3 regions of the Cellulomonas sp. ES6 genome follow, and region 2 is predicted to be linked to each of the others. Evidence: predicted binding sites of a transcription regulator. Region 2 holds the regulator's gene; each other region holds the start of a gene.
The links. The regulator LexA, encoded in region 2, represses DNA repair genes until DNA is damaged. The targets are predictions, from matches to a motif close to TCGAACANNTGTTCGA.
Positions count from the first base shown of each region.

Region 1 (10,201 bases), 510 kb from region 2:
CGGCGCGCCGCGCCGACGAGGGCCAGCGCGGCCTCCGGGCCGGGGCACGTGACCTCGAGGGCCGAGGACCGGCCGGGCTCCGTGAGCGAGCCGTGCGCGAGGAACGCACCGCGCCACGCCGCCTCCGCCTCCTGGGCGCCCGCCGCGACGATCTGCGGGGGCAGCCCGCGGACCGGCCGTCCGCGGTTGTCCAGCAGGCCGGTCTGGCGGGCGAGCGACTCCCCGTCCTTGACCACCCGCACGACGTACCGGTTGCCGCGGCGCAGGCCACCGCCCTGCACGACGATGACGTCCGACGTGTGCCCGTAGACCTCGGAGATGGCCGCCCGCAGGCGACGTGCGGCCGCGCCGGTGTCCAGCTCGGCCTCGATGACGATGCGCCCCGAGATGATGTGCAGACCGCCCGCGAACCGCAGCGTGGCCGACACCTCCGCCTTCCGGCAGGACGTCTTGTCGACCTGGAGCCGCGCAAGCTCGTCCTTCACCTGTGCCGTCAGAGCCATGCGGGCCATCCTGCCATCCCGGGCGCGCCGGGACGCCCGGACCGGGAGGTGCCCTCGCTCACGACCGGGTCACGGCCGGGTCGCCGGGGGCGGCGTGCGGCGGCGCGCGGCGCCCACGTCGCCGAGGTACCCCTCCACCACGTCGCTGATCGCCGCGGCCAGGCGCAGGGCGTCGTGGCGCGGCGTGCCATCGCCCCGCCGCACCTGCCGCATGAGCAGCCGCCCGCCGGCCGCGCGGGTGCGCTCCTCCAGCTCGTCGACGTCGTCGACCGAGCCCGGGTCCGCGATGACGGCGTCCACCCGCAGGTCCGGCGCGTGCTGCCGCAGCGCGTCCAGGTGCTCGCACGGCCCCATGCCCGCGGTCTCGGCGTCGGGGCTGAGGTTCAGCACGAGGATGCGCCGGGCGGGCGTCCGGTGCAGCGCCGCCGCGAGGTCGGGCACGAGCAGGTGCGGGATGACCGAGGTGTACCAGGACCCCGGCCCGAGGACGACCCAGTCGGCCTCGTCGACGGCCGTGACCGCCTCCGGCAGCGCCGGGGGCTCCTCCGGGAGCAGCCGCACGTGCGTGATGCGGTCCCGGGAGGACGCGACGTGGCTCTGGCCGCGCACCACGCCCACGGACCCGTCCGGGCGCTCGACGTCGGCCTCGATCTCCAGCGGCACCGCCGCCATCGGCAGGACCCGCCCGCGGGCGCCGAGCAGCCGCCCCACCCAGTCCAGGCCGTCCACGGTGTCGCCCAGCAGCTCCCAGAGCGCGACGATCAGCAGGTTGCCGACCGCGTGCCGGTCCAGGTCGCCGCTGGACGTGAACCGGTGCTGCAGGACGTCGCGCCACGTGCGGCCCCAGTCGGAGTCGTCGCACAGCGCCGACAGCGCCATGCGCAGGTCCCCGGGCGGGAGCACGCCGAGCTCGTCGCGCAGCCGGCCCGACGAGCCGCCGTCGTCGGCCACCGTGACCACGGCGGTCAGCCGGTCGGTGACGCGGCGCAGCGCCGACAGCGTCGCGGACAGGCCGTGGCCCCCGCCGAGCGCGACGAAGGCCGGCTGCCCGTCGCGGACGGGGCTCACCGGCTCACTCCTTGCCGAGGTCGCGCGCGGCGACGGTCACCCGCTGCCCCCGCGCGCGCAGCCGCTCCGCGATGGCCTCGCTGATCGCGACCGAGCGGTGCTTGCCGCCCGTGCAGCCGACCGCGACGGTGACGTACCGCTTCTCTTCCGCCAGGTACCCCGCGAGGACGGGCTCGAGCGCGTCGACGTAGCGCTCCACGAACTCGCGCGCGCCCGGCAGGCCCAGCACGTAGTCCCGCACCGGGGCGTCCCGGCCGGACAGGTGGCGCAGCTCGGTGATCCAGTACGGGTTCGCGAGGAACCGCACGTCCACCACGTGGTCGGCGTCGAGCGGGATGCCGTACTTGAAGCCGAACGAGACCACGTTGACCCGCAGCACGTCGTCCTGCTCGCCGGACGTCACGGCGGACCGCACGATGCGGCCGAGCTCGTGGACGTTCGTCTCCGACGAGTCGATGAGCACGTCCGCCCGCTCGCGGATGTCCGACAGCAGGGTCCGCTCGGCGGCGATGCCGTCGAGGATGCGCCCCTCGCCCTGCAGCGGGTGCGGCCGGCGGACCTGCTCGTACCGCCGCACCAGCACCTCGTCGGAGGCGTCGAGGAACAGGATCCGGTAGTCCACGCCGGACTCCCGCAGCTGCGCGAGCACGGCCAGCAGGTCGGCGAAGAACTCCCGGCCCCGCACGTCGACGACCGCCGCGAGGCGCAGGTCCGCGCTCGGCGGCCCGCCGTGCGTGAGCATCCCCACGAGGTGCGTCAGCATCTGCGCGGGCAGGTTGTCCACGACGTACCAGCCCATGTCCTCGAGGACGGCGCCGGCGCGGGTGCGCCCGGCGCCGGACATGCCGGTGATGATCAGCAGGTGGGGCTGGCGGACGCGCGGCGCCTCCGCCGCCGCCTCGATGGCCGGGATGCCGCTGGGGACCGTGATCGGCGAGGTCTCGTCGCTCATGACCCCAGCATGCCAGCCGGGTCGGTCCCGGCAGCGGGGGCGGGCACCTGCGGCGCGGCGCCGTCGGCGGCATCGGGCGCGGCGCCGTCGGCGGCGGCACCCTCCGGGGTGGCACCGCGCCCGGCCCCCGCCTCCGCCTGCGCGACGGCGCCCGGTCCGGACGGTGCCGCCCCACCGAGCGCGGCCACGACGGCGGCGGCGGTGCGCGCGCCCATCCCCGGGACGGACGCGATCTCCTCGACGCTCGCCGCCCGCAGCCGCTTGAGGGACCCGAAGTGCTTGAGCAGCGCGGCCGACCGGGCGGGCCCGAGACCCGGCACGTCGTCCAGCGCCGACGTCGTCATGCCCTTGCTGCGCTTCTTGCGGTGCGCGTTGATGGCGAACCGATGGGCCTCGTCGCGGACCCGCTGCAGCAGGTACAGCCCCTCGGAGGACCGCTGGAGGATCACCGGGTACTCCTCCCCCGGCAGCCACACCTCCTCGAGCCGCTTCGCCAGGCCGCAGAGCGCGACGTCGTCGATGCCGAGCTCGGCCAGCGCCGCCGCGGCCGCGGCGACCTGCGGCGGACCGCCGTCGACCACGACCAGGTTCGGGGGGTACGCGAACCGCTGCGGCCGGCCGGTGGTCGCGTCGACCGGGCCCGAGCGCACGGGCCCGGCGTCCGTGTCGGCCAGCGCCTCCGCGACCTGGTCCTCCCCCAGCCCCAGCTCGAGGTCGCCGGACTGCTCGCGCTCCGCCAGGTAGCGCCGGAACCGCCGCGTGATGACCTCGTGCATCGCCGCGGTGTCGTCGCGCGCGCCGTCGCCCTCCGGGCCGCGGATGCTGAACTGCCGGTACTCGGGCTTGCGCGCGAGGCCGTCCTCGAACACGACCATCGACGCCACCTGGTAGGTGCCCTGGTTGTGCGAGACGTCGTAGCACTCAATGCGCAGCGGCGCGGACTCCAGGCCCAGCGCCTCCTGGATCTCCCGCAGCGCCTGGCTCCGGGTGGTGAGGTCGCCCGCGCGGCGGGTGCGGTGCAGGGCGAGGGCGTGCTCGGCGTTCTTCCGGACGGTGCCCGCGAGCTCGTGCTTCTCCCCGCGCTGCGGCACCCGCACGTGCACCCGCGACCCGCGCAGGCCGGACAGCCAGGCCTGCACCTGGTCGAGGTCCGGCGGCAGCACCGGGACGAGCACCTCGCGCGGGACGGCGCCCGCGGTCGCGCCCGCCTCGCCGCCCGGCGCGTCGCCGTAGACCTGCTGGAGCAGGTGCTCGACGAGCTCGGCGTCGGTGACGTCCTCGACCTTCTCGACCACCCAGCCGCGCTGACCGCGGATCCGCCCGTCCCGCACGTGGAACACCTGCACCGCGGCCTCGAGCTCGTCGCCGGCGAGCGCGAAGATGTCCGCGTCGGTGCCGTCCGACAGCACGACGGCGTTCTTCTCGGTCGCCCGCTCGAGCGCCGCGATGTCGTCGCGCAGGCGCGCGGCGCGCTCGAAGTCGAGGTCCGCCGCGGCCTCCTTCATCCGCGCGGTGAGCCGCCGCGTGAACCGCGCGGTGTCGCCCGCCATGAAGTCGGCGAACTCCTCCGCCAGCACGTGGTGGTCCTCCTGCGAGATCCGTCCGACGCACGGCGCCGAGCACTTCTCGATGTACCCCAGCAGGCACGGGCGGCCCTGCTGGTGCGCGCGCTTGAACACGCCCGCCGAGCAGGTCCGCACCGGGAACACGCGCAGCAGCAGGTCGACCGTCTCCCGGATCGCCCACGCGTGCGCGTACGGGCCGAAGTACCGGGTGCCGGGCCGCTTCGCGCCCCGCATCACCTGCACCCGGGGGAACTGGTCCGCGAGCGTGACCGCCAGGTACGGGTACGACTTGTCGTCGCGGTACTTCACGTTGAACCGGGGGTCGAACTCCTTGATCCAGGAGTACTCCAGCGCGAGCGCCTCGACCTCCGTGCCGACGACGGTCCACTGCACCGACGCGGCCGTGGTGACCATCTGCTGCGTGCGGGGGTGCAGGCCGGCGACGTCCTGGAAGTAGCTGTTCAGCCGCTGCCGCAGGCTCTTGGCCTTGCCCACGTAGATGACCCGGCCGTGCTCGTCGCGGAACCGGTAGACGCCCGGCGAGTCCGGGATCTCGCCCGGGGCGGGGCGGTAGGTCGCGGGATCAGCCATATGCAGCAGCCTAGTTCGGCCCACCGACACGAACCGCCCCCGGCCGGACCCCGCGGGGTGCCACCCCCGCGCCGGCCCGGGACCTGCTGCGGGCCGGCTGCAGCGCCGTGGTGGCGGCGGTGGCGGGCGTCACCTGGTGGCGGAGGCGCCGGGGCTCTCGCCTACGCTGAGGCATGGGCCTGCTGCACACATACACCGCCGACGTCGTCTGGACGGGGGCCGGCGCGACCGGCACCACGGGGTACGGCGCCTACGCGCGCGACCACGAGGTGCGGGTCGACGGCAAGGCGCCGATCCTCGGCTCGTCGGACCCGGCGTTCCGCGGCGACCCCGCCCGCCACAACCCCGAGGAGCTGCTGGTCGCGGCGCTCGCGCAGTGCCACATGCTGTGGTTCCTGCACCTGGCGTCGGCGGCCGGCGTCGTCGTGGTCGCCTACACGGACCGCGCCGGCGGCACGATGCGCGTGGAGGCGGCCGGGCACGGCCAGTTCACCGAGGTGGTGCTGCGGCCGCAGGTGACGATCCGGCCCGGGGGCGCCGTGCCCGCGGACGAGGACCCGTCCGGCCTGGACGCGCAGCTCGCGGACCTGCACCGGCGCGCGCACGAGCACTGCTTCATCGCGCGGTCCGTGAGCTTCCCGGTGCGCACGGACCCGGCGCCGGCGGTCCTGGAGGCCGCCGGCGCCGCGGACGTCACGCGCTGACGGCCTCGCGCGCCGGCTCGAGCACCTCGGCCAGGAACCGGCCGGTGTGGCTGGCCGGCACGGTCGCCACGTGCTCCGGGGTGCCCTCGGCGACGACCGTGCCGCCGCCGGACCCGCCCTCGGGGCCCATGTCGATGATCCAGTCGGCGTTCTTGATGACGTCGAGGTTGTGCTCGATGACGATCACCGAGTTGCCCTTGTCGACGAGGCCCTGCAGCACGCCCAGCAGCTTGCGGATGTCCTCGAAGTGCAGGCCGGTCGTCGGCTCGTCCAGGACGTACGCGGTGCGACCGGTCGACCGGCGCTGGAGCTCGGTCGCGAGCTTGACGCGCTGCGCCTCGCCGCCGGACAGGGTGGGCGCCGGCTGGCCGAGGCGGACGTAGCCGAGCCCGACGTCGACCAGCGTGCTCAGGTGGCGGCTGATCGCCGGCACCGCGGCGAAGAACTCCGCGGCCTCCTCGATCGGCATGTCGAGCACGTCGGCGACGGTCTTGCCCTTGAAGTGCACCTCGAGCGTCTCGCGGTTGTACCGGGCGCCGTGGCAGACCTCGCACGGGACGTACACGTCCGGGAGGAAGTTCATCTCGATCTTGAGGGTGCCGTCCCCGGAGCACGCCTCGCAGCGGCCGCCCTTGACGTTGAACGAGAACCGCCCGGCCGTGTAGCCGCGCACCTTCGCCTCGGTGGTCTCGGCGAACAGCTTGCGGATCCGGTCCCAGACGCCGGTGTACGTCGCGGGGTTCGACCGCGGCGTGCGGCCGATCGGGCCCTGGTCGACGTGCACGACCTTGTCGAGGTGCTCGAGACCGGACACGCGCTTGTGGCGCCCGGCCACCCGGCGCGCGCCGTTCAGCTCGTTGGCCATGACGGTGTAGAGGATCGAGTTGACCAGCGTCGACTTGCCGGAGCCGGACACGCCGGTCACCGCCGTGAGCGTCCCGAGCGGGAACGTCACGTCGACGTTCTGCAGGTTGTGCTCGCGCGCGCCGTGCACGGTCACCTGGCGCTTCTTGTCCACCTTCCGGCGCGTGGCGGGCATCGGGATCGACCGCCGGCCGGACAGGTACGCCCCCGTGACCGACTCGCGCGACGCGAGCAGGCCCTTCAGGTCGCCCGAGTGCACGACGCGGCCGCCGTGCTCCCCCGCGCCCGGGCCGACGTCGACGATCCAGTCCGCGGTGCGGATGGTGTCCTCGTCGTGCTCGACCACGATGAGCGTGTTGCCGAGGTCGCGCAGCCGGGTGAGCGTGTCGATGAGGCGGCGGTTGTCCCGCTGGTGCAGGCCGATCGACGGCTCGTCCAGGACGTACAGCACGCCCACCAGGCCGGAGCCGATCTGGGTGGCCAGCCGGATGCGCTGCGCCTCGCCGCCGGACAGCGTGGCGGCGGCGCGCATGAGCGAGAGGTAGTCGAGGCCGACGTCGAGCAGGAAGCCGAGCCGCGCCTGGATCTCCTTGAGCACCTGCTCGGCGATCTGCCGCTCGCGCACCCCGAGCTCGAGGGCGTCGAGGAACCCCTTCGCCTCCCGGATCGGCAGGGCGCAGACGTCGGCGATGGACTTGCCGCCGACGAGCACCGCGAGCACCTCGGGCTTGAGGCGCGCGCCCTCGCACACGGGGCACGGCACCTCCCGCATGAAGGCCTCGTACTTCTCCTTGCTCCACTCCGACTCGGTCTCGGAGTGGCGGCGCTCCAGGAACGTCACGACGCCCTCGAAGCCGGTGGAGTACTGCCGCTCGCGCCCCCAGCGGTTGCGGTACTTCACGTGCACCTGGTGGTTCTCGCCGTACAGCACGGCCTTGCGCGCACGCTCCGGCAGGGCGCGCCACGGCTTGTCCATCGAGAACCCGAGGTCGTCCGCCAGCGCGGAGAGCACCCGCTCGAAGTACTCCGAGGAGATCTGCGCCCACGGGGCCACCGCCCCGTCGCGCAGCGAGAGGTCCTCGTCCGGGACCACGAGCTCCGGGTCGACCTCCAGGCGCGAGCCGATGCCGGTGCACTCCGGGCACGCGCCGTACGGCGCGTTGAAGGAGAACGTCCGCGGCTCGATCTCCTCCAGCGTGAGCTGGTGGTCGTTGGGGCAGGCGCGGTTCTCGGAGAACCGCCGCTCGCGCTCCGGGTCGTCCGCGTCGAGGTCCACCATCTCGGCCACGAGCAGCCCGCCGGCGAGCCCGAGGGCCGTCTCCACGGAGTCGGTCAGCCGGCGCTGCACGCCCTCGCGGGCGACGAGGCGGTCGACCACCACCTCGATGTCGTGCTTGAGCTTCTTCTCGAGCGTCGGCGGCGACGCGAGCTGGACCACCTCGCCGTCCACGCGCGCACGGGCGAAGCCCTTCGCCTGCAGCTCCTTGAACAGGTCCGCGTACTCGCCCTTGCGGCCGCGGACCACCGGCGCCAGGATCTGGTACCGCGTGCCCTCGGGCAGCTCGAGCAGCCGGTCGACGATCTGCTGCGGGGTCTGGGCGGTCACCCGCTCCCCGCAGACCGGGCAGTGCTGCGTCCCGGCGCGCGCGAACAGCAGGCGCAGGTAGTCGTAGACCTCGGTGATGGTGCCGACGGTCGACCGCGGGTTGCGGTTGGTCGACTTCTGGTCGATCGACACCGCGGGCGAGAGCCCCTCGATGAAGTCGACGTCGGGCTTGTCCATCTGCCCGAGGAACTGCCGGGCGTACGCGGACAGCGACTCGACGTACCGCCGCTGGCCCTCCGCGAAGATCGTGTCGAACGCCAGCGACGACTTGCCCGACCCCGACAGCCCGGTGAAGACGATGAGCCTGTCGCGCGGGAGGTCCAGGTCGACGTTGCGCAGGTTGTGCTCGCGGGCCCCCTGGACCACCAGTCGATCGTTCACGCGCGCCATGCTACGGCGGACCTCCGACAACCGCACATGTGTTCGAACGGCGTGCGGCAGCGTGCTCGCGCGACGTCGCAGGTCGCCGCATGATGGGGCGGTGCCCGCGCAGCCCCCCGCCGTGACCGACGCCACGCCCGAGCCGACACCCCGGGCCCCCCTCGCCCCCGCCGCGCCGCCGGACCCGGCGACCCCCCTCGCGGAGTACGCCGTCCTGGGCGACGGCCGCACCGCGGCGCTGGTCTCCCGATCCGGGTCGGTCGACTGGTGGTGCGCCCCGCGGTTCGACTCCCCCGCCGGGTTCGCGGCGCTGCTCGGCGGCCCGGAGCACGGGCGCTGGCTGCTCACGGCACCGGACGCGACGTCGGTGCGGCGCCGCTACCTCGGCGACTCGTTCGTCCTCGAGACGACGTTCCGGACGCCGACGGGGACGGCGGTGCTGCTCGACGCGATGCCGCTGGGAGACGGCCGGTGCGACCTGGTGCGCCACCTGACCGTGACGGAGGGCACCGTGCGGGTGCGCCACGAGTGGGTGGTCCGCTACGGCTACGGGGCGGTCACGCCGTGGGTGCACCGCGTCACCGACCCCGACGGGCGCGAGGCCGTCCAGGCGGTGGCGGGCCCCGACAGCCTGCTGCTGCGCGGCGACCGGCTGCCCCGGCCGCAGCGCACGGCGGGCGGCCACCGCGCGCACGTCGACGAGGTGGACATGTCCGAGGGCGAGAGCCTCGAGCTGTCGCTCACGTGGGCGCCGTCGTGGCTGCCCGTGCCGCGCGCGCCCCGCCTCGAGCACCGCGTCGAGGCGACCGAGCACCGCTGGGGTGCGTGGGCGCGCGCCGCCCGGTACGAGGGGCGCTACCGGGCCGCGGTGGTCCGGTCCCTGCTCGTGCTGCGCCTGCTGACCGACGCGCAGACCGGCGGCATCGTGGCCGCCGCGACGACGTCCCTGCCGGAGGACCTGGGCGGCGAGCGCAACTGGGACTACCGGTACTGCTGGCTGCGCGACGCCGCGATGACGCTCGAGGCCCTGCTCGAGCACGGGTACCGCTCCGAGGCCCAGGCGTGGCGGCAGTGGCTGCTGCGCGCCGTCGCGGGCGACCCCGAGGACGTGCAGATCATGTACGGGGTGGACGGCTCGCGGGATCTGCCCGAGCGGACGCTCGACCACCTGCCGGGCTACGCCGGCTCGCGTCCCGTGCGCGTGGGCAACGCGGCCGTCGGGCAGGTGCAGAACGACGTGCTCGGGGAGGTGATGTGCGCACTGCACCTCGCCCGGGCCGCGGGGGTCGAGGAGAGCGCCGACTCGTGGTCGCTCCAGGTCCGCCTGGTCGACCACCTGTGCGGCGCGTGGCGCCGGCCCGACTCCGGGATCTGGGAGGTGCGCGGCGCGCCGCGGCACTTCACGCACTCCAAGGTCATGGCGTGGGCGGCGCTCGACCGGGCGGTCCGCGCCGTCGAGGAGCACGGGCTCCCGGGGCCGGTGGAGCGCTGGCGGCGCGAGCGCGACGCGGTGCACGCCGACGTGCTGGCCCACGGGTGGCACGCCGGCCGCGGCACGTTCGTGCAGCACTACGGCGCCGAGCACACGGACGCCTCCCTGCTCCAGCTCGTCCAGGTCGGGTTCCTGCCGCCCGACGACCCGCGGCTGCTCGCCACGGTCACCGCCGTCCGCGACGAGCTCGAGGTCGCACCCGGCCTCCTGCACCGGTACCGGACGGACCGCACGGACGACGGCCTGCGCGGCGGCGAGCACCCGTTCCTCGCCTGCTCCGGCTGGCTCGCCGACGCCCTCGCCCGGCAGGGGGACGTGGCGGGGGCGACGGCGGTCCTCGACGTGCTGACCTCGCTGCCGGGTGACCTCGGGCTGCTCGCCGAGGAGTTCGACCCGGGGACCGGGCGGATGATGGGCAACCTCCCCCAGGCCCTGTCGCACCTCGCGCTCGTCCGCGCCGCGCACAGCCTGGACG
Region 1 covers NZ_CP125655.1:408,145-418,345, forward strand. Annotated here, with positions in the region: gene whiA (DNA-binding protein WhiA) at 1-503, opposite strand, end outside; gene P9841_RS02000 (gluconeogenesis factor YvcK family protein) at 573-1,571, opposite strand; gene rapZ (RNase adapter RapZ) at 1,576-2,523, opposite strand; gene uvrC (excinuclease ABC subunit UvrC) at 2,520-4,679, opposite strand; gene P9841_RS02015 (OsmC family protein) at 4,853-5,383, shown strand; gene uvrA (excinuclease ABC subunit UvrA) at 5,373-8,234, opposite strand; gene P9841_RS02025 (glycoside hydrolase family 15 protein) at 8,335-10,201, shown strand, end outside.
Region 1: the regulator LexA is predicted to act here: its motif matches at 8,265-8,280, upstream of uvrA (excinuclease ABC subunit UvrA).

Region 2 (10,201 bases):
GTACTCGAGCCCGAAGAACCAGCCGATGTCGCTGGAGCCGACGAAGCTCACCGGGTCGAGGAAGCCGCGCTCGACGATCGCCGCGGCGAACCGGTCCGTCCGCGTCGTGAGCCAGGCGGTCAGGTAGCCGCCGTACGAGCCGCCCATGACGCCCACGCGCCCGCCGTCCAGCGCGGGGTCGGTCAGCGCGGCGTCGAGCAGCGCCAGGACGTCGTCGGTGTCGACGGTGCCGAACGCGTGCCGGATCGCCGAGCCGTGGGCGGAGCCGTAGCCCGCCGATCCGCGCGGGTTGCCGTACACGACGGCGTACCCGGCCTCCGCCAGCGTCTGAACCTCGTCGAACAGCCCGACCGTGTACTGCGCGTACGGGCCGCCGTGGATCATGAGGATCGTCGGGTGCGGGCCGGCGAACCGCTCCGGGTCGGGCGTGACCACCCAGCCGTGGACGGGGTAGCCGTCCGGCGCCGTGGTCGTCAGCTCCCGCGGCGCGCGCACGCGCCCGGTCGCACGCAGCGGCGCGGACCAGTCGGTCAGCACCCGGGTGGTACCGGACGCGAGGTCGACCGCGTGCAGGTCCCCGGACGTCAGCGGGCCCGCGGCCGCGACCACCGCGACCGGCGCGACCGGTGCGGCCGCCACGCCGTGCACCGCCAGCTCCCCGGTCACGAGGTCGCGCGCGGAGCCGTCGGCGCGCAGCTCGCGCAGCAGCACCGTCCCCCGGTGGAGCACCCCGGCCAGCACGCCGTCGGCCGTGACCGCGAAGGTGCCGGGGTCCAGGTCGACGGCCTCGTCGTCGGTCAGCCGCTGCGGCTGCCCGTCCGCCCGGGGGCCGGCGTCACCGTCCGCGCCCGCGGTCAGGCCGAGCCGGTACAGGCCCGTCTGCCGGGCGACGAAGTCCCTCCCGGACGTCCCCATGTCCTGCGCGAGCAGCCACAGCGTCGTCCCGTCGGGCGACGGCAGCGCGGCCGAGACCGCCAGCGTGCTGCCGGCGTCCGCGTCGGTCAGCGCGCGCGGCGCCGCGTCCGCACCCTCCGCGGTGTCGACCACCACGGCGTCGGCGCGCAGGTCCTCGTCGCGCGAGGCGTGGCGTGCCGCCACCACCACCACGTGGCGCCCGTCGGGGAGCCACTCGGCCTGCTCGACGTCCAGCTCCCCGGACGTGACCTGGCGGGCCGCGTCGTCGCCCGCCGCCGGCGTGCTGCGCCCCGGCAGGTCGGCCGGCACCGGCACGACGAAGAGCTGCCGCCGCTTGTCCCGGGTGAAGCCCACGCCGTCGTTGCGGTACGGGAACGTCGTGATGTGCCGCGGCCGCTCGGCACCGGCGTCCTCGCCGGCGACGTACCGGCCCTCCTCGGGCACCCGCGCGACGAACGCGAGCGCGGACCCGTCCGGCGACCACCGGGACGTCTGCACGCCCAGCGGCGCGTCGGTGAGCCGCACGGGTTCGCCGCCGGCCGCCTCGACGACGTGCAGCTGGGGACGGCCCTTCGGCTCGGCGCGCAGGAACGCGACCCACCGCCCGTCCGGCGACACCCGGGGGTCCGTGTCGCGGTGTCCGCGGGTGAGCCGGACCGGCTCGCCCGAGCCGTCCGTCGGCACCCGCCAGAGCTGGCCGGTGTACTCGTCGAGGTCGAGGTCGGGCGCGGTGCGGGAGACGACGGCGTACGAGCCGTCCGGACCGAGCGCGGGGGTTCCGGGGACGTGCAGGAGCGAGAGGTCGGTGGGGATCACCCGACCGACCGTAGTACGCCCGGCGACGGGGCCGGGCGTCGCAGCGCCGGAGGTCACCCCGCCGGCCGCACCGACCCTCTCAGGAGGCGGCCGGGGCGTCGCCCTCGCCGGTCGCGGCGGCCCCCGCGGCACGCGCGGCGTCCGCCACCTCGTTCTCGGCGCGCAGCACCGTGATCGCGGCCTCGAAGTCGTCCAGGCTGCTGAAGGCCTGGTAGACGCTCGCGAAGCGCAGGTACGCGACCTCGTCCAGGTCGCGGAGCGGCCCGAGGATGGCGAGGCCGATCTCGTAGGCGTCCAGCTCGGCGGACCCGCTCGCGCGCAGCGTCTCCTCGACCCGCTGCGCCAGCAGCGCGAGGTCGTCCTCGCTCACCGGCCGGCCCTGGCACGCCTTGCGGACGCCGTTCACGATCTTCTCGCGGCTGAACGGCTCCGTGGCCCCGGACCGCTTCACCACGGAGAGGCTGGCCGTCTCGATCGTCGTGAACCGGCGGTTGCACTGCGGGCACTGCCGGCGTCGGCGGATGGACAGACCGTCGTCCGACGTGCGGGAGTCGACGACGCGCGAGTCCGCGTGGCGGCAGAACGGGCAGTGCATGAGGGCCTCCAGCAGGTCCGGGTCGTGCGGCCGGCACGGCGGCGGGCGCCGCGCCCTCCCGGACGACCGGGACACGGTAGGACCGGCGCCGCACCCGGTGCAACACCGTCCCGGCCCCGGGACGTCCCGCGGAGGGACCTCCGTCCCCCGCGAGACCCGCGCGATCCGTAATACCTTACGCACATGACGCGCGCGGCAGACGAGGCGGAGCTGTTCGGGACGCTGTTCGTGCTCGGGCAGCACCTGACGCGCCACACGGACGAGGCCCTCACCGGCTACGGCGTCACGAGCCGGCAGTGGCTGCTGCTCGCGGTGCTCGTGCGCGCCTTCCCGGGCGAGCACCCGACGCTGACGCGCGCCGCGGAGGTCGTCGGCACCTCGCGGCAGAACGTCAAGCAGATCGCGCTCCAGCTCCAGCGTCGCGGCCTGGTGGACCTGGTCCCCGACCCAGCGGACCGCCGGGCCACGCGCCTGCGCACCACACCGCGGGTCGCCGAGCTGTTCGACTCCCCCGCCGCGGTCGCCCAGCAGCAGGAGCTCGTCGCGCGGGCGTTCGCCGGCCTCGACGACGCCGACCTGGCCCGGCTCGCCGACCTCGTGGGCCGGTGCCTCGCCGCGCTCGCCGACGGGAGGACCCCCGCGTGACCGGCCGACCCAGGAGCACTGTCCGCCTCGCCGTGGGCGCGCTCGCGGTGGCGCACGGCGCGGCGCACCTGCTCGTGCTCGCCGCCACACCCGGAGGTCCGGGCCTGGCCGGCGACGCCGCACCCCCGGCGGTCGGGTCGGCGGAGGGCCTCGCGTGGCTCGCCACGGCGGTGCTCCTCATCGGGGCCGGCACCGCCCTGATCGCCGACCGGCCGACCTGGTGGCGGACCGGCGCGGTCGCGGTCGTGGCGTCCCAGGTGCTCGTGGTGTCGCACGGCGACGCCCGCTGGGGCACCCTCGCGAACGTCGTGCTCGGGATCGCGGTCCTGCACGGGTGGTGCGCGACGGGGCACTGGTCCGCCCGCGCGCGGTACCGCCGCGGCGTCGCGGCCGCCCTCGCCGCAGCCGACGTCCGGGCCGACGCCGACCGGGCGGGCGCCGTCACCGTGGACGACCTCGCGACGCTCCCGGCCGCCGTCGCCCGCTACCTGCGGCGCACCGGCAGCGTCGGTCGCCCGCCGGTGACCGCCGTGCGCGTGACGCTGCACGGCCGGATCCGCAGCGGGCCGTCCGACCGGTGGATGACCTTCACCGGCGAGCAGGTGGACACGGCCGGCCCCCGCCCCACCCGGCACTTCCTGCTGGACGCCACCGCGGCGGGGCTCCCGGTCGACGTGCTGCACGTGCTGACCGAGGGCAGGGCCACCATGCGGGGTGACCTGCTCTCCGCCGTCCCCGTCCTGCGCGGCGCGGGCCCGGCGATGGACCGGAGCGAGACGGTGACGTTGTTCAACGACCTCTGCCTGATGGCGCCGTCCGCGCTGCTCGCCGCACCCGTGACGTGGGAGGAGCTCGACGCGCGCCGCGTGCGGGGGACGTACCGGCAGGGCGGACACTCCGTGCGGGCCGTGCTCGAGTTCGACGAGGACGGCGACCTCGTGGACTTCGTCTCCGACGACCGCTTCCGCGCCACGCGCGACGGGCGGTCGTTCACACGCGAGCGCTGGTCGACACCGGTGGACGGCTACGCGGTGCACCACGGGCGCCGGCTGCCGTCGGCGGCCGCCGCGATGTGGCACCCGAGCACGGGCGAGCCGTTCCGCTACGCCGAGATGGTGCTGGACGACGTCGCACCGGCGCGGTGACGCCCGGACGTCGCGCCGACGCGGTGACGCCGAGGATCCGACCCAGCGCGGCGACGCCGAGGATCCGACCCAGCGCGGCGACGCGGAGCATCCGACCCAGCGCGGCGACGCCGAGGATCCGACCCAGCGCGGCGACGCCGCGACGTCGACCGGCCCCGGGGCGCTCCGGGCACCGGCCCCGCCCGTCCTGCCGGGACGCGTGCGCCCGGCCCGGAGATGACGACGGGGGTGGCCGCGTGTGCGGCCACCCCCGTGGGGACGCCCCCATCCCGTCTCGTCCGGGCGACTCGCCTCGCGCGGACGGTTGCTGCACGCCTCGCGCCGGGCGGCGGGACGAACCCACGGTGCCGGCGACGACGCGTCCCTCGCGGCGAGCCCCCCAGCCAGCCGTTCGAGGTGGCACCACAGTAGAGGCAGGCGTCCCAATTACGCAAGCGTCCCGTGCCGTTATTCACGGCGGCCCGGATGCACCGGACCAGCAGGTCAGGAGCCCGCAGGCAGCAGCAGCACCTGACCCGCCATCAGCGAGGCGTCCGGCAGGCTGTTGAGCTCCTGGAGCCGCAGCACGACGTCGCGCACATCCTCGCCCGGGGCCGCCACGTCGGCGGCGATCTGCCAGAGCGTCTCGCCGGCCACCACGGCGTGGGTCGTGACCTCGGTCGCCTGCTGCGGACCGTCCGCCACCGCGCGGCCACCGACGACCCCTCCGAGCACCACGAGCAGGGCCAGGAGGAGCAGGACCGCGCGACCCCGGCGCGTCAGGTGCAGCGTCGCCTCGGGGGCGGCGGACGGACGCGCGGCGGTGCGCTCCCGGCCGGCGGACCGCGCCGTCACCGGGCCCATCGCGGCAGGACGAGGACGGGCCGGCCGCTCGGCCACGGGACGCGTCCCGAGTCGCGGCTGCACTGCGATGGCGCTCATCTCCACCACTTCCCTCCTGGGCCGCCTCGCGACCCGTCGAACACCTGTTCGTTCGAACGTCTGTACGAACTGAACCACACCCGGAGCGCGATGTCGAGACACGATCGAACAGGTGTTTGATCCACCCGTCCGCGCGCCCTACGCTCGGGGACGTCGGGAACAGCGCACCACGAGGGTCTGACACGACCGCCGGGCGGACGCCGCCGGGTGGGTCCGCAGCCCCGTGACCTGCGCGGTCGCCCGGCTCGGCGGACGGGTGCGGCAGGCACCGGCGCCACGGAGACGGGAGCGGAGATGGCCATCGAGGGATCCGGCGCGACGGCGGGCGCGGCAGACGGGCCTGCCGTGGTCGAGCTCGACGCGGAGGGCGACGGGCTGACCCCGCGGCAGCGCCTGGTGCTGGAGACCGTGCGGGCCTCGGTCGAGTCCCGCGGCTACCCGCCGAGCATGCGCGAGATCGGCGACGCCGTCGGCCTCACGAGCCCGTCGAGCGTCAAGCACCAGCTGACCGCGCTCGAGCGCAAGGGCTACCTGCGACGCGACCCCAACCGGCCGCGCGCCATCGAGGTCGTCCAGCCGGACGACTCACGCGGCGTCGCCCCCCTGCCGGGCGTCGCGGGCCTCGGCGACGAGGACAGCGCCCCCCGCGACGGCGTGCCCGAGGCGGCCTACGTGCCGGTGGTCGGCCGGATCGCCGCCGGCGGGCCCATCCTCGCCGAGCAGCTGGTCGAGGACGTCTTCCCGCTCCCCCGCCAGCTCGTCGGCGCCGGCGACCTGTTCCTGCTCAAGGTCGTCGGCGACTCGATGGTCGACGCCGCGATCTGCGACGGCGACTGGGTCGTCGTCCGCCGCCAGCCCGTGGCCGAGAACGGCGAGATCGTCGCCGCGATGCTCGACGGCGAGGCGACCGTCAAGACGCTCAAGCGCACCGACGGCCACGTCTGGCTGATGCCGCAGAACCCCGCGTACTCGCCGATCGACGGCGACCACGCCCAGGTGCTCGGCCGCGTCGTCTCGGTGCTGCGCGCGCTGTAGCGGCGCCCGCCGCGACGCCGCCCGGACCTCGGCGGCGGCGCCCGCCCGGACCACCGGGCCGGGGACGCCCGCGGACGTCGACCGCCCCTCGGGCGACCCGCCGCGCTCAGGCCGCGGCGTCCCCGCCCGTCGACGTCAGCGCCGCGAGGGCGCGCGCGACGTCCTCCTCGTCGTTCCAGACGTGGAAGGCGAGCCGGACGCGCCCGGCCCGCCCGGCAACGCGGCACCCGGCCGCGCCCAGGGCGGCCAGGCGGCTGCCGTCCGGGTCCGCGAGGCTGACGACGGCGGACCCGCCGGGCTCCAGACCCAGCCCCGCGCGGAGGGCGTCCGCGAGGCCGACCCCGTGCGCCCGCACGGCGGCGGGGTCGGTCGTGGCGAACGCGTCGAGCGACTCCGCGGCACCGAGCCACGCCTGCCAGGCCGGGGAGACGTCGTACCGGCGCGCGTCGGACGCCAGGTGCATCGCGGGCCCGTAGCAGGAGGCCCACGGGTCCTCGCCGGCGTACCAGCCCGCCTGCGCGGGTCGCAGCCCGTCCTGCGCCTCCTCGCGCACGGTGAGGAACCCGGTGCCGCGCGGGGCGCAGAGCCACTTGTACGCGGCCGTGACGGACACGTCGTACCGGCCCGCGTCCACGGGGAGCCACCCGGCCGCCTGCGTCAGGTCGCACAGCGTGCGGGCACCGGCCGAGCGCGCCGCCGCGACCACGGCCTCGTCGTCGAGCACCTCCCCCGTGGCCGACTGGACCAGTGCGTAGGCCACGAGGTCCACGCCGGGCACGACCGCCTCGGCCAGCCGCGTGGCCGGCACGTGCTCGACCCGGATCCGGTCGCCCTGCGCGAGGAACGGGAACACCACGGACGTGAAGTCGCCGTCCACGCAGACGACCCGCGCGCCGTCCGGGAGGGAGCCCGCGACGAGCGACGTCATCGCCGAGACCTGCGACCCGATCGCGACGCGTGTCACGGGCACGCCCACGAGGTGCGCGAACGACGCGCGCGCGGCGCGGACGGCCGCCTCGTAGCCCGGCACGTCGAGCCGGCCGCCGCCCCAGCGGTCCAGGTCGTCCCGGAGCGCCTGCACCGTCCGCCGCGGCGCGACGCCCGCGGTCGCGGCGTTCAGGTAGCCCGGCGCGGGGTCGAAGTCGGCGCGCAGCTCGTCGAGGGATCGCATGCCGGAGACTCTGCCCGGAGACGATCATGCGGACAAGCGCCAGTTTCTCCCGTACCCATGCGTCTAGCTTATGCTCCAAGGATGTCGCCCCGACCGCTCGACGCCGCCGCCCTCCGCCTCGTCCGCGCGGTGCACGACACCGGCAGCGTGACCGCCGCCGCGCGCTCCCTCGGGCTGACGCAGCCCGCCGCCAGCCAGCAGCTCCGGGCGGTGGAGCGGGCGGTCGGCACGCCGGTCGTCGTCCGCGCGGGGCGTGGCGTGCGCCTGACGGAGGCCGGCCTGGTGCTCGCGCGGAACGCCGCCGCCGTGCAGTCGGCGCTCGACGCGACGCTGGAGGAGGTCGCGGCCGTGGCGTCGCTGCGGGCCGGGCGGGTGCGCGTCGCCGCGTTCCCCTCGGGCGCCGCCACCCTGCTGCCCGCCGCGCTCGCCGCGCTCCGTGCCGAGCACCCCGGCCTGAGCACGACGTTCGCCGAGGCGGAGCCGCCCGAGGCGCTCGCCGAGCTCGCCGCCGGCAGGGTCGACGTCGCCCTGACGTTCCGCGCCGCGGACGCCGCGCCGCCGGACGACGGGGAGGGCCGCGGCCTGCTCCGGGTGCCGCTGCTGGACGACGACGTCCTCGTGGTGCTGCCTGCCGCCGACGGCCGCCGGTCCGGGGAGCCGGTGGCGCTCGGCACGCTCGCGGACCGCCCGTGGATCGCCGGCTGCCCGCAGTGCCGCGCGCAGCTCGTGGGCGCGTGCGCGCGCGCCGGGTTCGCGCCCCGGGTGGACTTCGCCACCGACGACTACCTGGCCGTGCTCGGGCTGGTCCGCGCGGGGCTCGGGGTGGCGACGCTGCCCGGGCTCGCGCTCGCCGCCCTGCCGCACCCCGGCGTCACGGTCCACCCGGCGCGCCCCGGGACGTCGCGCGTCGTCGAGGCCGTCGCGGCACCCGGGACGGCGCGGGTCCCGGCGGTCGCCGCCGCGCTCGCCGCACTGCGCACCGCGGCCTCGGGCGTCGAGCACCCCCACGTCCGGCCGCGTGGCGCGACCGGGCGCGTCTGAGACCCGGCGCCGCGGTCGCTCAGAGCCCGAAGCGCCGCGCCACCGCCCGCAGCGACTCGGCCGAGCGCTTGAGCCCCGCGAGCTCGTCCGTCGACATCGGCACCTGGAGCCGCTCGCCCACGCCGGAGCGCCCCACCACCGACGGCACCGAGAGGCACACGTCCGAGATGCCGTGGTAGCCGTCCAGCAGCGACGACACGGGCAGGATCCGCCGCTCGTCCTTGACGATCGCCTCGATGATCCGGGACCCGGCCAGCGCCACCGCGTAGTTGGTCGCGCCCTTGCCGGCGATGATCCGGTACGCGGAGTCGACCACCTCGCGGGCGATCGAGTCGCGCACCTCGCGCGTCAGCGGCACGTGGCCGTCCATCGCGTTCCAGTCGAGCAGCGGGACACCACCGATCGTGGCGGACGACCACAGCGGCAGCTCGGTGTCGCCGTGCTCGCCCGCGATGTACGCGTGCACGTTCTGCACGGCGACGCCGGTGTACTGCGCGATGAGGTACCGCAGCCGGGAGGAGTCCAGGACGGTCCCGGAGCCGAAGAGCTGGGTCGGCGGCAGGCCGGACACCCGCAGCGCCGCGTACGTCACGATGTCGACCGGGTTGGTCACCATCACGTACACCGCGTTCGGCGCCACCTCGACGAGCGACGGCAGGATCTTCTTGACCAGCGAGATCGTGGCCTCGGCCAGGTCGATGCGGGTCTGGCCCGGCTTCTGCTTCGCCCCGGCGGTGACCATGACGACGTCCGCGTCCGCGCACGCGGCGATGTCGTCGGACCCGACCACCTCGGCCATCGGCATGAACTGGATGCCGTGGCCCAGGTCGAGCGCCTCCGCCTCCACCTTGGCCTTGTTGATGTCGTACAGCACCACGCTGCGGGCCGCGCCGCGCATCAGCGCCGCGTACGCCATGGTCGACCCGACGGCGCCCGCGCCCACGACGGCGAGCTTGGTGGTGCGGCGCGGTCCGGCGGCGGTCCCCGGCAGTCCGAGCTCGTCGCCCTCGACGTCGTTCGTCTGATCGCTCACGGCGGTCCTCCCGGTGGTGCTGGTGCTGCGTCGGCGCCGGTCGGCGCGCTGCTGCGCACGAGGCTAGCCGCCCCCGGGCCGGCTGTGCGTCCGCTCGGCTGCGACGCACGTCACGGGCCCGCGCGGGCCCGGACGCGCGATCAGGGCTGCGCGAGCCGGCGCAGCGCCCCGAGCGCGACCTCGCGGTCCGTGGTGCGCCAGAACGCCGGCAGCGACCGCGCCAGGAACTCCCCGTACCGCGCCGTGGCGAGACGCGGGTCGAGGACGGCGACGACGCCCCGGTCGTCCACGGACCGGATGAGGCGCCCGGCCCCCTGCGCGAGCAGCAGCGCCGCGTGGGTGGCCGCGACGGACATGAACCCGTTGCCCCCGGCCGCGGCGACGGCCTCGGAGCGGGCCGACCGCACGGGGTCGTCCGGGCGCGGGAACGGGATGCGGTCGATGATCACGAGCTGGTTCGCCCGGCCCGGGACGTCGACGCCCTGCCAGAGCGACAGGGTGCCGAACAGGCACGTGGCCTCGTCCTCCGCGAACCGCCGCACCAGCGTCGGGAGCTGGTCCTCGCCCTGCACGAGCACCGGGACGTCCAGCCGCTCGCGCATCGCCTCGCCGACGGCCACCGCGGCGCGGCGCGACGAGAACAGCCCGAGGGTCCGGCCGCCGGCGGCCGTGACGAGCGCCTCGATCTCGTCGAGCTGCGCGTCGGTCGCCGGCTCGCGCCCGGGGGGCGGCAGGCGGCGCGCGATGTAGAGGATGCCCTGGCGCGGGTAGTCGAACGGGCTGCCGACGTCCACGCCGTGCCAGGGCAGTGTCGCGGTCGCGGACGACCCGGTCCCCTCGGCGCCCGCCCGCCCGCGAGCGGACGCCTCCCCCGCGGACGCCGC
Region 2 covers NZ_CP125655.1:4,021,676-4,031,876, reverse strand. Annotated here, with positions in the region: gene P9841_RS18570 (S9 family peptidase) at 1-1,731, opposite strand, end outside; gene nrdR (transcriptional regulator NrdR) at 1,811-2,326, opposite strand; gene P9841_RS18560 (MarR family winged helix-turn-helix transcriptional regulator) at 2,510-2,971, shown strand; gene P9841_RS18555 (DUF6544 family protein) at 2,968-4,116, shown strand; gene P9841_RS18550 (LysM peptidoglycan-binding domain-containing protein) at 4,600-5,037, opposite strand; gene lexA (transcriptional repressor LexA) at 5,332-6,072, shown strand; gene P9841_RS18540 (aminotransferase class V-fold PLP-dependent enzyme) at 6,179-7,243, opposite strand; gene P9841_RS18535 (LysR family transcriptional regulator) at 7,325-8,284, shown strand; gene P9841_RS18530 (L-lactate dehydrogenase) at 8,304-9,275, opposite strand; gene P9841_RS18525 (ATP-dependent DNA helicase) at 9,458-10,201, opposite strand, start outside.

Region 3 (10,201 bases), 630 kb from region 2:
CGACCGAGACGCCCGGCAGGGTGTCGGGTCCCTCCTGCGCGAGGGCGCCCGCCGCCCACAGGGCCTCCCGCCGGGTGACGCCCAGCGGCTCGAGCGCGCCGCCGGTCGCGAGGGCCTCGAGCTGCGCGGTGCTGAGCTCGACCCGGCGCACGAGGTCCCGCAGGTCGGCGAACGGACCGTGGGCGTCCCGCTCGGCCACGATCCGCTCGGCGACCTTCTCCCCCACGGACCGGATCGAGGCGAGCCCGACCCGCACCGCGAGCGACCGGACGGCCTCCCCCGCCGCCGCGCCCGGCGCACGCGGCACGGGCGCGGTCCCGGACTGCCGGGGGGTCAGGAGGGGCTCGCCGCCGGGAGGCTCGGGCCGGACCCGCTCGACGACGGCCTGCACCCCGGAGCGCTGGACGTCCGGGCGCAGCACCTCGATGCCGTGCCGGCGGGCGTCGGCCACGAGCGTCTGCGGGGAGTAGAAGCCCATGGGCTGCGCGGCGAGCAGCCCGGCGTAGAACGCGGCCGGGTGGTGCACCTTGAGCCACGCGCTGGCGTAGACGAGGAACGCGAAGGAGTACGCGTGCGACTCGGGGAACCCGAAGTCGGCGAACGCCTTGAGCTTCTCGTAGACCTCCTCGCGGACGTCCTCGGGCAGGCCGTTGCGCTCCATGCCGGACATCAGCCGGGCGCGCAGGGCCTCCATCTTCTCGATGCTGCGCTTGGAGCCCATCGCGCGCCGGAGCTGGTCGGCCTCCGCGGGCGTGAAGTCGGCGACGTCGATCGCCATCTGCATGAGCTGCTCCTGGAACAGCGGGACGCCGAGGGTGCGCTCCAGCGACTTCACGAGCTTCGGGTGCGCGTACGTGATGGGCTGGCGCCCCTGGTAGCGCTCGATGTAGGGGTGCACGGAGCCGCCCTGGATCGGCCCGGGGCGGATGAGCGCGACCTCCACGACGATCCCGTAGAAGCTCCGCGGCTGCAGACGCGGCAGCGTCCCCATCTGGGCACGGGACTCGACCTGGAACACCCCGACCGTGTCCGCCGCGCACAGCAGGTCGTAGACCAGCGGGTCCTCGTCCGGCAGGGCGTGCAGGTCGAGGGCCGGGCCGCCCTGCTTGCGCACCTCGTCGAACGCGAGCCGCAGCGCGGTGAGCATCCCCAGCCCCAGCAGGTCGAACTTCACCAGCCCGGCGTCCGCGCAGTCGTCCTTGTCCCACTGCAGGACCGTGCGCCCCTCCATCCGCGCCCACTCGACGGGGCACACCTCGATGACCGGGCGGTCGCACATCACCATGCCGCCGGAGTGGATGCCGAGGTGGCGCGGCAGGCGCAGGAACCGGTCGGCCAGGTCGACGACCTGGTCGGGGATCTCGTCCAGGTCCGCGGCGGGCGGCGGCCGGTGCGCGGGGACGACGTCGTGGCCGTCGGCGGTGGGCTGCCCCGGGCGGCCGTCGGTGTCGTCGTGCCCCGCCGGACGCCGGGGCGCGGGCGGGGTGCCGGGCTCGTGGTTCCAGCCCCACACCACGCCGTCGGGGTCGCGCTGCTGCGCGGCGTAGCCGGCGTCCTGCGCGGCGGCCGCCGACGTCCGGGGAGGGGCGCCGGCGGGCACGGTGCCGGGCGTCGCGCCGGCGGGCACCGTGCCCGCCGGCACGGCGTCGGCGGGCACGGCGTCGGCGGGTACCCGGTTCTCGCCGGACCACCACGGGTGCACCGGCTGGGGCCCTCGCAGCGTGCCCCAGCGCTCGATCGACTTGCTCCACGCGTCCTGCTGCCCGACGTCGTAGCCGAGCGCCCGGGCGGCGTCCCGGACCGCGGATCGGGCGCGGTACGAGATGACGTTCGCGACCTGGGCGGCGTGCGTGCGGCCGTGCTTCGCGTAGACGTACTGGATGACCTCCTCGCGGCGGCCCGACTCGATGTCCACGTCGATGTCGGGCGGCCCGTCGCGCTCGGGGGCGAGGAACCGCTCGAACAGCAGACCGTGCTGCACGGCGTCGACGGCGGTGACCTTCAGCGCGAAGCAGACGGCGGAGTTCGCGGCGGACCCACGGCCCTGGGCGAGGATGCCGTTGCGGTGGCAGAAGTCGACCAGGTCGTAGACCACCAGGAAGTAGCCGGGGAAGCCGAGGTCCTCGATGACGCGCAGCTCGTGCTCGAGCTGCGCGTAGGCGCCGGGGACCCGCTCGGCCTCGGGCGGGCCGTACCGCTCCAGGGCGCCGCGGCGGACGAGCTCGCGCAGCCAGGTCGCCTCGGTGTGGCCGGGCGGCACGGGGTACGGCGGGAGCTGCGGGGCGACGAGGTGCAGGTCGAACGCGCACTCGTCGCCCAGGGCGGCGGCGGTCGCGACGGCCTGCGGGTGCCGCCGGTGCCGGTGCAGCATCTCCGCGGCGGACGCGAGGTGCGCGGTGGGCGCGCCGGGCAGCCAGCCGTCGAGGTCCTCCATCGACGAGCGGGCCCGCACGGCCGCGAGCGCCATCGCCAGGTCGGCGTCCCGCGGGGTGGCGTAGTGCACGTTGCCGGTGGCGACCAGCGGCAGCCCGGCGTCCCGGGCGAGCGCGGCGAGGGCGTCGGCCGTCTCGGAGTCGAACGGCCCGCCGGACTGCGTGACCTCGACCGCGACGTTGTCCCGGCCGAAGAGGGCGGCGAGCCGGTCGAGCTCGGCGCGCGCCCGCTCGGGGCCACGGGGCGCGACGCCGGGGGTCCGGCCGCCGTCGGTGAGGGCGTGCCGCACGGGTCCCTTGCGGCACCCGGTGAGCACGAGCCAGCGTCCGTCCGCCTGCTCGGCGAGGGACTCCAGCCGGTACTCCGCGGCGCCCTTGGTGCCGGTGGCGAGGTGGCCCTCGGCGATGGCGCGGGACAGCGCCCGGTAGCCGTCGGGGCCCCGCGCCAGGACCGGGAGGTGCAGGGCGCGGGGGTCGGGCACGCCCGTGGGCGGGTCGAGCACGTCCGGGCCGGTGAGCCCGGGGACGGGCAGGTGCAGCTCGGCACCGAAGACGGTGGGCAGCCCGACGCGCCGGGCGGCCTCGGAGAACCGCACGACGCCGTACAGCCCGTCGTGGTCGGTGAGCGCGAGCGCGCTGAGCCCGAGCCGGTGCGCCTCGGCGGCGAGCTCCTCCGGCTGGCTCGCGCCGTCGAGGAAGCTGAACGCCGAGTGCGCGTGCAGCTCCGCGTAGCGGGGGGCGTCAGTCATAGACGGCCTCGCAGGTCCAGCCGTCGGGGCGCCAGGCGAGCAGCAGGGCGCGCCCGTCGGCGAGGGTGGCCTGCACGTGCACGCGCAGCTCCGCCCGGTCGGGTGCCCACCACCGTTCGGCCAGCGGCCACGGGCCCGCCCAGCCGGCGACCTCGTGCTCCGCGGCGGGGCGGCGGTCGGTGCCGGGGGTCCGCACCCGGGCGGGCGGCGCGGTCATCACGAGGCGCCCGTCGAACCACACCGGCCGCCCCCGGGCGTCGAGCACCTCCACGGGCGCGGGTCGGACGGGCACGGTGGCGGGTGCCGGCTCCGGGAGGCGGCCCGGCCACGGCCGGTCGGCGGGCCGGGGTGCGGCAGCCTGCGCCCCCCAGGGCTGCAGGTGCACGCGGTCGCGGATGTCCCGGCCGCCCTGCAGGGCGGCGGTGAGCACGCCGTCCCCGCCGAGCAGGCCCTGCACGCGGTCGAGCGCGCGGTGCGCCCGCAGGTCACCACCGGACGGGCCGCCCCACAGCCGGCCCTGCTCGGCGCCGGCGGCGGCGACGTCCTCGGCGGTGATGGCGAGGGCGACGAGCCCGACGGGCTCGGCCCCCTCGTCGTGCTCCGGCTCCGCCCGGCCGCCCCGCTCGACCGCCGCCGCGGTGAGCCAGCCCTCGAGCTGCCAGCGCACCCGGTCGGTGATCCGCGCCGCGGACAGCCCGCCGAGCCCCCCGAGGTCCGTCCGCCAGGTGCGGGTGAGCTCCTCGCCGGAGTCCGTCCGGGCGGCGATGCGCAGCCGCCCGCAGGTCAGCGACTGCTCCGTGAGCAGGGTGTGCAGCTCCTCCGCCAGGCGCCGGCCGGCGAACGTCGCGACGTCCACCCGGTGCGCGGGCGGGTCGAGGGCGGTGGCGACCTCGAGGTCGGTCTCGGGGCGGCGGCGGGCGGGCGGGCGCAGGTCGTCCCCGCGCGCCAGGGTCCAGGCCCACGTGCCCCAGCCGCCGAACCGCGCGTGCACGTCCCCCGCCGCGAGCGCCGCGAGGTCCCCGAGGGTCCGCAGCCCGAGCCGGCGCAGCAGGTCGACGAGGTCGGTCACGGCCCGGAGGGCGTCGTCCTGCACCGCGGCCGTGCCGACCTCCCCGACCTGGCGCGGCGCCAGGAACTCCCGGGAGCGGCCCGGGGGGACGACGTCGTCGGTGCGGGCCGCGAGGATCGCCGCCAGCAGACCGTCGGCGGTGCCGACCTGGCACTCGTGGCCGGTGCGTTCGGCGACGGCGGACACCAGGCGCTCGGCGAGCGCCTCCTCCGTCCCGTGGAACCGGGCCGCACCGTCGGCGGGGAGCAGCAGCAGGCCGGGGCGGGCGACCTCGACGCCGGCGACGACCGACTCGGTGGCGGCGGCGACCGGCTCGAACAGCCGGGCGTCGCGGTCGTCGTCGGCGGGCAGCAGGACGACCTCCGGGCAGACGCCCTGCGCCTGCCGACGCCGCATCCCCCGGCGCACGCCCTGCGCCCGGGCGAGCGCGGACACGGCGGTCAGCCGCGCGCCGGACTGCACGGCGGCGGGCAGGTGCGGCGGCACGTCGGCGGCCCGCACCGCGGCGACGACCGGCCAGTCCGGCACCCAGACGACGGTGGTGCGGGTGCTCATCCGACCAGCCTCAGGCCGGGGCGGTCCGCCTCACCGGGCGCGGACGCGGCGGGGACCGCGGGTGGGGCGTACGGGTCGGCACCGGCCTCGAGCGGCAGGACCACGCGCAGGTCCTGGGCGCGGCCGGCGCCACCGCGGCCCGTGCGGGTGATTCGGAGCTCGTGCGCCCGCAGCCGGCCGTCGCCGTCGCCCACCCCGGTCCACCGGCCGCCCTCGACGGTCAGCACGCAGCCCGCCCCGGGCCACGGCGAGGTGGCCAGCAGCACGGACCCGCGGTCGCGGGCGCGCGCCATGAGCCGGCGGCGGTCGGCGTCGGCGAGGGTCGCCCCCGGGCCGACCACGACGACGTCGATCCCGTCGAGCAGGGCGGCGACGACGGTCGGGGAGTCCACCCCGGGGCGCGGCACGACCGCGAGCCGCGCCAGGGCGACACCGGACTGGGCGGCGGCCAGCAGGCCGAGGCTGGGCTGCCCGACCACCGCCGCCCACGCCTCGCGCGCCGTGCAGGCCGCCGCGATCATCGCGAGCACCAGCGAGGTGGAGCCGAGGACCGCGGTGGTGCTGCCGCGGCGCAGGCCGTCGGGCAGCAGCGGGGTCAGCGCGGGCGGCACGGCGAGCGGCGGCCGGTCGGTCAGCAGCACCGGGCCGCGTGCGGCGGGCCGCGACGGCGACGGGACGCGGCCGGGCAGGTCGGGGACGGCCACGGGCCCGGCCGACGGCGCCGAGCCCGGGAGCCCCTCCGTGTCGGGGCGGACCGCGACCGCGAGCGCCGCGGTGCCGTGGACGGAGTGGCGGTCGGCACCCCCCGCCTCGCGTCCCGGAGAGTCGGTGCCCCCGTCCGCCCCGTGGTCGTCCCTGTGCCCGGTCCCGTGGTCATCCCTGTGGTCGGCCCCGCGTGCCAGACTGCGTGCCCCGGTCCGCAGCTCGGCGTGCGCGAGGGCCGCCCGGGCGCGGGCGATCCGCTCCTGCTGGGTCACCGCGTCCGCCGCGCTCACCGCTCCACCTCCGTCCCGCCCTCCGCGCGGCGGGACGGCCGACACCGTCCCCACCGCCCCCGTCGTTCGAACACGTGTTCGATTGTGCCAGTAGACGCCGACACGACGGCACCCGTCAATCCGGCGCCGGGCCGCCTGGGGACCACGCCCGGCGCGCCGTCGCGGACACGCCGGAGCCCCTGCGCGGACCGGCGCGCGGGGGCAGGATGAGACGCAGGCACACCCGTCGCGGCACCGTCCGCGACCGCCCCGGAGGAGGACCATGGCCGTCTCGCTGACCCGTCCCGTCGCCCCCGAGCCGTACGCCCTGCTGCCGTCCGTCGCCGCCTTCGACGTGGCGAGCGCGGACGTCGTGCACGGCGAGCCGCTCGCCCCCGAGCTCACCGCCGACGGCGGGGGGCTCTCCCCCGCGCTGGAGTGGTCGGGGTTCCCCGAGGGGACGCGCTCGTTCGTCGTGAGCTGCTTCGACCCGGACGCGCCGACCCCCGCCGGGTACTGGCACTGGACGGTCGTGGACGTCCCCGTGAGCACGACCTCGCTCCCCCGCGGCGCGGGATCGCCGGACGGTGCGCTGCTGCCCGAGGGGGCGTTCCACGTCCGCGCGGACGGGGGCACGCCCGGCTACGAAGGGGCCGCGCCGCCGCCCGGGGACCGGCCGCACCGGTACGTGTTCGCGGTGCACGCGCTCGACGTCGAGCACCTCGAGGTCCCGCGGGACGCGACGCCCACGGCGGTGGCGTTCACCGCCCTGTTCCACACGCTCGGGCGGGCGACGATCAGCCCGACGTCCTCCCGCTGACCTCCCCGAGCTCCAGCACCATGCCGGTGGCCCCGGGGGCGACGTCACGGAAGCCCAGCGACTCGTAGAGCCGCCGGCCCGGCGGGTCCGCCACGAGCGTGACGTACGCACCCTCGGGCGCCCGCGCGCGCAGGTCGTCGAGCAGGCGCGTCAGCACGCGGCGGCCCAGACCGCGCCGCTGGTGCCCGGGGTCGACCGCCATGTCCGCGACCAGGAAGTACCAGCCGCCGTCGCCGACCACCCGCCCCATCGCGACGACCCGGCCCTCCGCCGTCCGCACGTGGCACCACGACCAGCTCCCCGCCAGGGCCCCGTCGGCCTGGTCGGGCCGCTTGGGCGTCAGACCCGCGTCGCGGCGCAGCCGCAGGTAGTCGTCCCGGGGCGGCGCGGCGGGCACCAGCACGTACGGGTCGGCGGCGAACGGGTCGGACGGCGGCGGCGGGAGCACGCCCCCATCCTGACCGAGAGGCGGACGACCCGGTGGCACCCACGGCCGTGCTGGCTACGCTGCGGCCATGCCGCTGACGCTCGGGAACCTGACCTGGCTGCGCGCCGTCGACCACCTGCACCTGCTCGCGGAGCCCACCGCCGCAGCCGTGACCGGCTGGGCCGCCGTGGAGCCCGCGGTGGCGGACCAGGTGCTCGTGACGGAGATCGACCCGGGGCTCGCGGACACCGCCGCGATGACCGAGGCGTACGACCTGCCGCTGGCGGTGTCGGCGAACTGCGTCCTGGTGGCGGGGCGGCGCGGCGGCGAGGAGCGGGTCGCCGCGGCCGTCGTGCGGGCGACGGGCCGCGCGGACGTGAACAACGCCGTCAAGCGGCTGCTCGACGTCCGCAAGGCCTCGTTCCTGCCGGTGGACCGCGCCGTCGAGGAGTCCGGCATGGAGTACGGCGGGATCACGCCGCTCGGCCTCCCGACGGGCTACCGCGTGCTGGTGGACGCCGCCGTCGCGACGGAGGTCGAGGGCGCCGGCGGCACGGTGATCATCGGCTCGGGGCTGCGGCGGTCCAAGATCGCCCTGCCGGGCGCCCTGCTGGCGCAGGCCCCGGGCGCGGAGCTCGTCGACGGCCTCGCCCTGGCCTGACCGGAACCGGCCCACCACCAGCCCGGAACCGGCGCCGCACCGGCCCACCACCGGCGCGGCGCCGACGTCGACCCGCCCCCGGAACCGCCCTCGCGCGCGGCGTGCGCGCAGCAGACTGGAGCCGACCCCGCACACCCACCGGCCCCGGGAGGCTCCCGTGCCCGTCCTCGTCGTCGGCGCCGGCTCCGTCGGCTCCGCCCTGGCCACCCTGCTCGCGGGGCGCGGCGAGACCGTGACCCTGGTGAGCCGCTCGGGCCGGGGCCCCTCCGCACCGGGCGTCCGGTGCGTGCCGGCCGACGCGGCCGACGCCGACGCGCTCGCCGTCCACGCCCGCGGCGCCGCGGCGGTCGTGAACTGCGTGAACCCCGGCCCGTACCAGCAGTGGGAGGAGCGGTGGCCCCCGGTCGCCGCCTCCCTGCTCGCGGTCGCGGAGCGCAGCGGCGCGGTGCTGGTGACGCTGAGCAACCTGTACGGGTACGGCCCCGTGGACGGCCCGCTGCACCGCGACCTCCCGCTGGCGGCGACCGGGCACAAGGGCCGGCTGCGTGCGCGCCTGTGGCAGGAGGCGCTCGCCGCGCACGAGGCGGGCCGGGTCCGGGTGACGGAGGTGCGGGCGTCGGACTTCATCGGGCCGACCGTCCCGCGCGCCGGCGGTCTGCTGCGGCGCTACGCCGACGCCGCCCTGCGGGGGCGCACGGTCTGGTCGTTCGGGGACCCGGACGCGCCGCACGCCTTCTCGTACGTGCCCGACGTGGCCCGGACGCTCGCCGTCGTCGCGGGAGACGCACGGGCGTGGGGGCGCGCGTGGCACGTCCCCGGCCCGCCCGAGCGCTCGGTGCGGCAGACGCTCACCGACCTCGTGGCCGCGGCGCAGCCGGCCCCGGGCACGGCGTCGTCGCCCCGCCCCGCCCCGCGCGTGCGGCGGGTGCCGCGCCCGCTGCTGACGGCCGGGGGCGCGGTCGTCCCGGTGCTGCGCGAGCTGGGAGAGGTCCTGTGGCAGACCGAGCGGCCGTTCCTGCTCGACGCGACCGCCACCACCGCCACGTTCGGCCTCCGCCCGACCGCGTGGGAGGAGGTCGTGGCGGCCACGGCACGCGGCTGGGCCGGCGCCGCGACGGCACCCGGCGGGCAGGGCGGCTCGACGGGCGAGGCGGACGACCCGCGGCTACCGTGACGTCGGCACCCGCCCGCGCGGACGCGGGCGCCGCCTCTGGCAGCGGGGCACCCGACCCGACGCGCGCCAGGAGGACCCGACGATGCGAGCACCCGCCCCCCGTGGACCGTTCAGCCGGAGCGTGCTGACCGCGCTCGCGGCGGGTGAGGTCGGCCCGGAGCTCGCCGAGCAGGCCGCGAGCGCCGTCGACGCCTCGCCGGACGTGCTGGTGGACGAGGACGTCCAGCTCGCGCTCACGGTGATGTACGAGCTGCACCACCAGGGCGTCGACGGCGTGGACGACCGGATGGAGTGGGACCCGCACCTGCTGCGCGCCCGGGCGGTCGTCGAGCAGCGGTTCGAGGCGCGGTTGCGTGCGGAGGTCCGCGTGCCGGAGGACCTCGTCGAGCAGCTCGAGGCGGACTCCGCGCGCGAGGGGCTCAGCCCCGCGGTCGCGCGAGCCCTGTTCGACCTGACGGGCCGCGACTCCGGACCGGGCCTGTCGGCGTACGTGGCCCGCAAGGCCACCGACGAGCAGCTGCACGAGCTCCTGGTGCACCGCTCGGTCTACCAGCTGAAGGAGGCCGACCCGCACACGTGGGCGATCCCCCGGCTCATGGGCGCCCCGAAGGCCGCGCTCGTGGAGATCCAGGCCGACGAGTACGGCGGCGGCCGTCCGGAGCGCATGCACGCGGCGCTGTTCGCGCGGACGATGCGCGGACTCGGGCTGGACGACACCTACGGCCACTACGTCGACGACGTGCCCGCGGTGACCCTGGCCTCGGTGAACACGATGTCGCTGTTCGGGCTGCACCGGCGGCTGCGGGGCTGCGTCGTCGGGCACCTGGCGGCGTTCGAGATGACGTCCTCGCAGCCGAACCGGCTGTACGGCAACGGGTTCCGGCGGCACGGCTACGACGCCGACGTGACCTGGTACTTCGACGAGCACGTCGAGGCCGACGCGGTGCACGAGCAGATCGCGGGCCGCGACCTCGCGGGGGCGCTCGTGGAGCAGCAGCCGCACCTGCGGGACGACGTGCTCTTCGGCGCCGCCGCGTGCCTGGAGGTCGACGGCCGGGTCGGCGCGCACCTCGTGGAGCACTGGTCGGCCGGCGAGACCTCGCTGCTGCGGCCGTGGACGGTGGGGAGCGCGGCGTGACCGGGCCGGCCGGGCCGCCGCTGCCGGACGCGGAGTACGTGCTCCCGCTGCGGTGGTCCGACGACGCCGGCCTGGAGGAGCTGGCCGCGTACCTGCGGGGGCTCGCGGGCCGGCTGCCGGTCACGGTCGTCGACGGCTCGGACCCCGCGCGGTTCGCCGCGCACGCGCGGGCGTTCGGCGACGCCGTGCGGCACGTGCGGCC
Region 3 covers NZ_CP125655.1:528,248-538,448, forward strand. Annotated here, with positions in the region: gene P9841_RS02495 (error-prone DNA polymerase) at 1-3,181, opposite strand, end outside; gene P9841_RS02500 (DNA polymerase Y family protein) at 3,174-4,805, opposite strand; gene imuA' (DnaE2-dependent mutagenesis accessory factor ImuA') at 4,802-5,800, opposite strand; gene P9841_RS02510 (YbhB/YbcL family Raf kinase inhibitor-like protein) at 6,063-6,599, shown strand; gene P9841_RS02515 (GNAT family N-acetyltransferase) at 6,577-7,047, opposite strand; gene P9841_RS02520 (YbaK/EbsC family protein) at 7,115-7,687, shown strand; gene P9841_RS02525 (NAD-dependent epimerase/dehydratase family protein) at 7,845-8,861, shown strand; gene P9841_RS02530 (iron-containing redox enzyme family protein) at 8,944-9,999, shown strand; gene P9841_RS02535 (glycosyltransferase family 2 protein) at 9,996-10,201, shown strand, end outside.
Region 3: the regulator LexA is predicted to act here: its motif matches at 5,867-5,882, upstream of imuA' (DnaE2-dependent mutagenesis accessory factor ImuA').